2 linked regions of the Labilibaculum sp. DW002 genome follow. The protein of the gene in region 2 interacts with the protein of the main gene of each other region in a pairwise test. Links are inferred from orthologs where the notes say so. Each region holds a gene or a part of one and is shown on either strand. Other genes may lie near its edges.

The links. Proteins that work in one complex are often made in the same cells at the same time.
Region 1: the proteins of ruvA (region 2) and ruvC interact in binary tests that used the Escherichia coli proteins (3 or more experiments, as listed by UniProt). The link is inferred for Labilibaculum sp. DW002 from one-to-one orthologs.

Annotation. Positions count from the first base shown.
Region 1 is NZ_JAKJSC010000001.1:2,520,690-2,525,347, forward strand. The notes cover bases 673-3,651. They hold ruvC (crossover junction endodeoxyribonuclease RuvC), read left to right. Parts: upstream 673-1,874; coding sequence 1,875-2,429; downstream 2,430-3,651. Other genes in these bases: L3049_RS09995 (DUF4286 family protein), read left to right, coding at 676-978; L3049_RS10000 (DMT family transporter), read left to right, coding at 989-1,882; L3049_RS10010 (HIT family protein), read right to left, coding at 2,485-2,877; greA (transcription elongation factor GreA), read right to left, coding at 2,908-3,381; L3049_RS10020 (hypothetical protein), read right to left, coding at 3,560-3,651. In the rest of the region: L3049_RS09990 (tetratricopeptide repeat protein), read left to right, coding at 1-637; more of L3049_RS10020, read right to left, coding at 3,652-4,000; L3049_RS10025 (Rieske (2Fe-2S) protein), read left to right, coding at 4,098-4,559.
Region 2 is NZ_JAKJSC010000003.1:234,611-239,157, reverse strand. Bases 1,203-4,070 are described here. They hold ruvA (Holliday junction branch migration protein RuvA), read right to left. Parts: upstream 2,994-4,070; coding sequence 2,412-2,993; downstream 1,203-2,411. Other genes in these bases: pdxA (4-hydroxythreonine-4-phosphate dehydrogenase PdxA), read right to left, coding at 3,134-4,070; sov (T9SS outer membrane translocon Sov/SprA), read right to left, coding at 1,203-2,366. Outside these bases: more of sov, read right to left, coding at 1-1,202; more of pdxA, read right to left, coding at 4,071-4,189; L3049_RS15280 (leucyl aminopeptidase family protein), read right to left, coding at 4,444-4,547. UniProt on the Escherichia coli protein: The RuvA-RuvB-RuvC complex processes Holliday junction (HJ) DNA during genetic recombination and DNA repair.

The DNA.
Region 1 (4,658 bases), on a different replicon or contig from region 2:
ATTAGCAGACACAAAATTATTCGCAGATGATAAATGGGATGCGATTTTACTTTACTCCCAAATTGAAAAATCGAACAGAAACAATGAGCTTGGCTTCGATGCTAAATTTAAAAAGGCAAAGGTTTCCTATTATATGGGAGAAGTAATTTGGGCGAAAGCACAGCTTGATGCATTAAAAGGCAGTACTTCGAAATTAATTGCCAACGATGCCATTTCACTATCGCAATTGATAAGCGATAACACCACCTTGGACACGAGCTATACAGCAATAAAATTATATGCTGCTGCTGATTTTTTAATCTATCAACGCAAAGATTCTTTAGCCATTTTAAAATTTGAAGATCTTCTTAAAAATCACACAGGACATTCTCTTAGCGATGAAGCCTATTTTAAGCTCTACGAAATTTATTATAAGGCAAACAAAATGGATTTGGCCAATGAAGCTTTAGATGCCATTGTTAATGAACATCCATATGAATCCATAGCCGCAAAGGCCTTATTCGTTCAAGCTGAATTATTTGAAAAGCTGCAAAAGCCCGAAAAAGCAAAAGAAAACTACAAAACAATTGTAACTGAATATCCTGATAGTATTTTCTCGGTTGATGCAAGAAAACGACTAGAAGCCTTTAGAAAGTAATATTTAAGATATCTTTGCACAAAATAAAAAAACAACTAATGATAATATACAATACAAGCTTCTTGATTGAGGATACAATGGAAGAAAGTTTTTGTGAATGGATGAAAACTAAATTTATCCCTTTGCTAAAAGAAACAGGAACTTTCTCGTCGAGTTATTTTTGTAAAGTAATGGTTGCAACTGAAGATGGAGGATTGACCTTTTCTTTGCAATTACTTTTTAAGTCTCGAGAATTGTTCAACAAGTATCACACTAGCTTTGAACCTAAAACAAAAGCAGTTTTCGATGCCAAATTTCGAAATCAGGTAATGACTTTCTCATCTCTTTTAGAAGAGGTCTAAATCGAATATTTTGAAATTACAGAGCAAAGCATACATCTACGCCCTATCCGCAATTCTTTGCTGGTCGACAGTTGCTACAGCCTTTAAAATTGCTTTAGTAGGCATGGATTTCATGCATCTTCTGTTAATTTCATCTGCAGTCGCAATGCTTTTTTTGGGAAGCTTACTTTTGTTTTCTTCTCAATTAAAAAAAGCATTCTCTGGAACTAAAAAAGATTACTTACGATCGGCAAGTTTGGGTTTCCTAAATCCTTTTTTATACTATTTAGTGCTCCTAAAAGCTTACTCGATTATTCCAGCACAATTTGCTTTAAGTCTTAATTACATTTGGCCAATTACACTTGTCTTGCTTTCGATTCCTCTTCTGAAACAGCGAATTGGGTATAAAAGTATTTTATGCATTTTACTAAGCTTTTCCGGTGTTCTTGTAATTGCAAACAAAGGGTCTTTTACATCGATAGAAACACCAAATAACCTAGGTGTTTTACTGGCTTTAGTTAGCTCCATTTTTTGGGCTCTCTATTGGATCTTTAATGTTCGTGATCAGCGAGAGGAAAAAGAAAAGCTTTTTCTTAATTTCGTTTTTGGATTTGGATACACTCTATTATTCATTTCTTTTTTTGGTGAATTTCAACTTCCAAACACGAAGAGCATTCTTGCTACAATTTACATTGGATTGGTAGAGTGTGGCTTGGCTTATCTTTTTTGGCTTAAAGCTATGAAGAGTACAAGTTCCACTGATAAAATAAGTAATCTGGTATTTTTAAGCCCATTTATTTCCATGTTCTTTCTTTATCTGATTATCGGAGAATCTATCTATATTAGTACTCTTGTGGGACTGGGTTTAATAATCTTGGGAATTGTTCTACAAAAATTCGTAAAAAAAGCCAATTCAATTGAGTAACGACAGAATTATAATGGGCATTGACCCAGGGACCAATTTAATGGGTTACGGACTCATAAGAGTTGTTGATAAAAAACCACAAATCTTAGTTTCTGGAGTCGTAGACATGAAAAAAATCACGGACCCATATATTAAGCTTCAAAAAATATTCCAGCGAACTTTGCAGGTTATCGATGAATACCATCCTGATGAACTGGCTATTGAGTCACAGTTTTTCGGCAAAAATGTACAATCAATGTTGAAATTGGGAAGAGCTCAGGGGGTTGCAATATCTGCTGCCCTGCATCGCAACATTCCTATTTTTGAGTATGCTCCAAAAAAAATAAAATTGGCGATTACAGGTACTGGACTTGCCTCAAAGGAACAAATGGCAACCATTCTTCAGCGATTTTTTAAGATGAAAGATTTTCCGCAAAACTCAGATGAAACGGATGCCATCGCAATAGCCATGTGTCACTTCTTTCAAGGGAATAATCCTTTGGCAAAAGCAAAACCAACTTCTTGGGCCGACTTTGCGAAAAAAAATCCAGACAGAATAAAGAAATAAGCATAAAAAAAGCCGCTCCAAATGAAGCGGCTTTCGTATTCTATATTTTAATTCATTAAAAATTCTTTCGAATCTTATCGGCAATCTCAGCTAACTGCTCAGCAGAAACTTCCAATTTTTGGTTTGCAAAATTTAAATCACCAATCTTATTTAATGGCACTAAATGAATGTGCGTGTGTGGAACTTCAATTCCAATAACCGCAACACCTATTCGCTTGCATGGCATTGTTTTCTCAACCGCTTTAGCTACTTTTTTTGCAAAAATATGTAAGCCACTTAAGACATCATCTTCTAAATCAAAAATATAATCTACCTCTTGTTTTGGTATAACCAAGGTATGACCTAATGCCAGTGGACTAATATCCAAAAAGGCAAAATAGTTTTCATCTTCTGCAATTTTATGACAAGGAATCTCGCCATTAATTATTTTTGTGAAAATTGAAGCCATGTTTATTTATTTTATGATTTTAAAGCTTAATTAGATAGAAATATCAACAATTTCGAATGGTATTAAACCATTTGGAACCTGAATTTCAACAATATCACCAACAACCTTACCAATTAAACCTTTTGCAATTGGTGTATTGATAGAAAGTTTTCCTTGCTTAAAATCTGCTTCTGTTTCAGATACTAAAGTATAGGTCATAACAGCTCCATTCTTTTGGTTCTTAATGGTAACTTTATTCATCATCTGAACTTTCGATGTATCAATTTTAGTCTCATCAATAACCCTACTATTTGCAACAATACCTCTTAATTGTGCAATTTTTGCCTCTAATAATCCTTGAGCTTCTTTTGCGGCATCGTATTCTGCATTTTCCGACAAATCACCTTTGTCGATTGCTTCTCCAATTTGCTTAGATATGTTTGGACGCTCGATGGTTTCAAGTTGTTCCAATTCTGCTCTTAACTTTTTTAGTCCTTCGGCTGTTACATATGAATAACCAGACATAATATCCTCCTATTTAAAATTCTCTTAATTCAAAACGATTTGATCGCTAGCGATCTATAAAAAACAAAAAGAATCTCGACACTTCGAAACTCTTCCGGATGCGAATAGTAAAATTTCGCAAAATGCATCCATTCCTGTATTGATTAACAGGAACCTATAAAAGTATAATTTTTTTACATTAATTGTACTTTCTATCTAATATTTCCTTGTAAATAATTGCCTGACGCCAATCAATTTTTTCACTTTCGTCCTCTTCCTCTTCTATTTCATCTATACGATCTATAGAAATAGAATCTAAGCCCCCAAAAGTAGATTTTTTTGTCTCCACGCGCTCTTCAGCTTTTTCCCTTTCCCTTCGATTGTATTCCTCCATCATGCTTTCCTGACGCACTGGTTCTGTTTCTTCAACAGCTTGGACTTGAGATTTGGGTATTGCTCCTCCTAAGAATGCCTCCAAAACTGATTCCAAACCCTCTTTAGGTTCGAATTCTTGCTGCTCAACTTCACCATCTTCTGGAGGGGCGACAGCTACAGGTGGCTTCTTTTTCTTCAGCATACTAATGATACCAAAGAGCACTACAGCAATCAAATAAATTATATTTCCCCAATCACCATCCATACGAATACGATTAAAATTGAATAAAAAGCTTAGTTTTGCTTCTGCGTAACACTAAAAACAACAATACAAGCGTTATTAAAAGTAAATAAACACAAGAATGAGCATCAACAAATCAAATTTACTATATTTTTTTCTTTTCCTTCTGTTAAACACGATTTTTTGTTCGTGTAGTTCCGATAATAAGAACAAAGATATTGTTCCCAATTGGCATATCAACTCAACACTATATTTAGATTACCATAGCGAACTAGGTTCAGTTAACAATGCACTTTATTTTTCTGATATAGGTGGAGAACCCGTAGGCTATATGAACCATGGCATTATAGTCGTAAAATTAAATACAGGTTTTGCTGCTTATGATGCCACTTGTACTCATGATGTTGAAGCTGAAGAAAATGTTGAACTTGATGGTGTTTTTGCAGAATGTCCAGTTTGCGAAAGTAAATTCAATATTCTTGATGGTGGATATCCTTTCGAAGGATCCGTTGCCCGATATCCTCTCAAAAAATACAATGCTCGCTATTCTTCTTCAAGTAATACACTTCGAATTTTCAACTAAATTCATTCCCATAAAAAAAGTTAGCCCTTTAATTAAAGAACTAACTTCGACAGGTTAAAAATAAGAAAATCAGGATACAATCAAAACAAAATAAAGTTT
Region 2 (4,547 bases):
TCATCACCAATATTTACCTTCTGCGTTAAAGGCTGTTCAGACAAGTGCATAACTGTTGCACCTAAATTAAAATCGTTGTTAAATTGGTAATCCATTTGAACCCCAACCAAAGTTTTTGTCTGAATATTGAATAATGAATTACTTTCCGAAGAGATAGAGATTGGTGTTCCAGCTTCCAAAAGAGCTTGGTTAATAATCTTCACTCTACCTAGTGTGTAGTCTACAGTGTAGTCAATATTCTCTATAAGCTTAATTCCCCCGGCTTTAACTTCAACCGATCCTGGCTGAACATTCAATGCATTCAAAGAAATTTCAGAGCTGGTAGATGACTTATAGCTTCCTTTTAATGAGAATTTATTTTTTTCGGCAATTTGCTGTGCTTCATTCTGCGTTAATTCATATAACTCTTCGAACACATATTGATCTGCTAAGGCATTATCATTAATTTCATTTCTTAGATAGCTACCGAAAGGCTCTATCGATGGGAAAATAATTCGACCGTTTGTAGAGTTAATCGTAACACCATCAAGAAAGTCAAACATCCCATCGGGACTTGGATCTAATTGCGAATTCAAGTTATCAAGGTTCATCAACCTTAGTAAAATCTCATTCTTTCCAGCACCATCAACATCTAAATAATTCAATTGAGAACCTGCCTGATCGTTTTGATAAAGAACATTCAGAATAAAATCCTCAGCATTAACTTGGTAAGCTCCAATATTATAGATATTCTTCATCATTAACTCCCAGGTAGGAAGTGTAGGATTCAAATTAGTTCCTTTCAACAATTTCATGATAAGGGTTTGTGGAGCACTTACTCCATCGCTTGTAAATTCTCCAACTCGAAAAACTTGTCCTCGATAGGTATATTCATAGGAAACTGCCAAAACTTCATCAGCATTTAATGCTTGATTTAATGAAATGTATCCTAATTTATCATTTATCGAATATTCTGAATCTGATAACCTACGAGCATTCTCCACTTTTTCGTAATCGGTGCCACTCGCAAATCCAGGAGCTAAAGGTCCCAATGTACTTGTTACACTATTAATATCTCTAACGTTAGAGTAAGTGGTAGTCATCTGCTGATAGACATCATTCAAATCATTCCCTGGTAATGTTCCTGTTCCTATTTGGGAAAACTGTCCTGGATTCGAAATGTTAGCTGCGCTTTCACCTAAATCAACATATGCAACAAGGTTTCTAGAATTCTGAAAGTTGGAGGTCTTATTGGTTATCCATACTTCAACTTTATTGATCGAAATACCAGAATTTATAACTGGTAAATTGCGCAAGGACTCATCGTAATGATCGTAGAAATATTTAGATAAAAAGAAATGTCGATTGGCTTCATATTGATCTACAGAAATCTCAAACTCATTTTTTTGAGCGCCATTTTCCATTTCAACAACACTAGTTTCTCCTTTTTGTTGCGAAAAAATCGATGTAACCGATAATTTACCAAATTGCAATTGAGCCTTTACCCCAAATAGGTTTTGTCCTCCTGTAATTAAGGTATTTGATATTGGCATAGAAACATTACCTGCCTCAATCTTTTTTATGATTTCATCTTCATCACCGGAATATTCCAAGCGCATTTGGTTTTCGAAATCAAAAGTGGCTTCGGTATTGTAATTCACGTCCATTTTTAATTTCTCACCAACTGTACCCGTAACGTTCATCTGAATTTTTTCATCAAAATCGAAACTAGTTGTTTTTCGAAGGTTTACTGGAAGTGTAGGATTTTCAACTTTAGTTGTATTAATTCCGAAAGTTAATTCGGCAGAACCTTGTGGTTTAATTGAAATGGTATTGCTTCCAAAAATTTTATCAACAAATTGGCCTCCTAATTTCAATTCTGGAACCAACTCACTACCACCTGAATTTCCGTCGTTACGACTTCTTTCCATCCAGTAATCGCGAACCGATTTTTCCGCTTCGTATTCCTTGTACTCTTCGGCAGTCATACTAATACCTCGACGATACTCCATTTCGCCAATTCTCTTCACCAAAATATAATTTCCCGTTTCAGGATCATATTGAATTGATGTTAGAATATTCTTTGGATCTTTAAGGTAAAGAGGAGATTCTTTTTGAGAACCAAATTCCTGGTTTTCATTCTCATCTTCAAAAGGATAACGAAGCGTACTATCTTTTGCGTTTGGGTTATCTTTATGAAAAGGAGATTTATTATTAACCAATCGTCCATTTTTTGAGACAACACGCTTAGTAGTATCCTGCTGTTGTAAATTTGAAATTTGAAATTCACCACTCGAATTACGAGCATTCAAACTGTAGTTTCCACCAATGGCGCTACATAACAACAGGGTAAATAAGGTCAGAGTATATTTTAATAGTTTTTCCAATGATTGATGATTACCTTAGGTTAGTAAAGCAAATACGGTCTTCAATTATAATTGTTTCAATGCTAGCTTTATTAAATCCTCTACACTGGCAGATGGATTTGCAGCAAATAATTTATCGATAACTTTGGTTACAGAATTCTTTGCAAAACCCAACATCACTAAAGCTGATAACGCTTCATCTTTAGTAGTATTGTTCTGTGAGAAAGAAATATCAGCTATATCTGTATCTTTTCCTAGTTTATCCTTTAATTCAATAATTAATCTTTGTGCTGATTTAGCACCAATCCCTTTCACTCCTTGTAGAGTTTTCACATTACTCGACACAATAGCCGTTTGAATTTCGGAAGGTGTTAAAGAAGAAAGCATCATTCTTGCTGTGTTAGCGCCAACACCCGAAACGGATATTAAATGACGAAAAACACTTCTTTCGGAGGCATCTATAAAACCAAATAACAAGTGTGCATCTTCTCGTACAACCTGATGAAGATAAACTTGTGCATTTTTATGCCCAGACAATTTAGAATATGTGTTCAATGAAATATTTAAATAATAACCAATTCCATTCGTTTCTACAACAACTGAAGTAGGAGTTAAATCAACCAATTCTCCCTTAATGTACTCAAACATAAAAAATGATTTGAATTTTCGTTTAGTCCCTTAAAATATGCAAAAATATGCAATTTTTATAATCAATACTTCCCTTTTAACAAAAAAAGAAAGAGCGATTTACAACAAACCGCTCTTTATAGTATTTTGTTAACAATTCCTTACGAATTTTTAGCTCCTTCTGACACCTTTAAAGGATCTTTATTAATCTCTTCAAAGTTTTCTCTGTTTCTATAAACATCAATTGCCATATAAAGTGCCTTCTGAAAAGATTCCGGAGAAGCAACATTTGTTCCTGCAATAGCATATGCTGTTCCATGAGCAGGAGATGTTCTAACCTTAGATAAACCTGCTGTAAAATTCACTCCCGAATCAAATGACAGAGCTTTAAAGGCTGTTAAACCTTGATCGTGATACATCGCCAAAATTGCATCAAACTTTGAATAATCATTCGAACCAAAAAAACCATCCGCTGGATATGGACCTAGTGCCATAACGCCATTCTTTCTCGATTTTTCAATTGCAGGAATAATTACATCCTTTTCTTCTGATCCGATTAATCCATCGTCTCCTGCATGTGGATTCAAACTCAATACGGCAATTCGTGGACGTCTGATACCAAAATCTTTTTTCAAAGAAGTGTTTAAGATATCAAGCTTGCTCATGATATTCTCTTTAGTAACCACTTCGGCTACTTTTGAAATTGGAATATGTCCTGTAACAACGCCAACTCTCAATTTCTCGCTTATCAACAACATTAAAGATTTTCCCGAATTGATTCGCGACTCTAAGTACTCTGTGTGTCCTGGAAAAACAAAATCCTTCGACTGAATATTCTTTTTATTGATAGGTGCTGTTAGCAAAACATCAATACTTCCATCATTTAGATCCTTTACTGCAGATTCTAAAGATGCTAATGAGGCAGCTCCGGCACTTGATGTAGATTTACCTAATTCAACTTTTATATTCTCATCTGTACAGTTAATTACATTAACTCTTTTAGGATGAGCTTCGCTAACTTCCTTAATGTTATTCAAACTAAATCCTTCGATATCCAATGCTTTACGATGGTAAGCTGCCACCTTAGGTGAGCCGTAAATAATCGGTGTACAAAGTTCATATATTCTATTGTCCATCAAGGTTTTAATAATAACCTCGTATCCAATTCCATTTATATCACCTTGAGTTATTCCAACTTTTATTTTAGTGTCTTTCATCAAAAATATTTTTATTAATGGACTAAAAATCCTGATTTCAACTGTCTAAACCACCCATATTGATAAATGGAAGACAAAAAAAGAATCCTTAGCTATATCGTTAATATCTAATCAAACTGCTTTACACAAAAAGGCAAACAATTTGATTCTTAGATTTATATTATAGATATACATCTCTAAAAGAAGTAATATCAAGCTAATCAAATACAAAAATAGAAAGATTCAAGAAAAGAGCACTATCTTTTAACTTATTCCTATGAGCGATACTGCTTAATAAAATCAAATAGCAGACGAACACCTACACCTGTACCACCCTTACCTCTATAATTATCTGTTGCTCCAAGGTAAGCTGGACCAG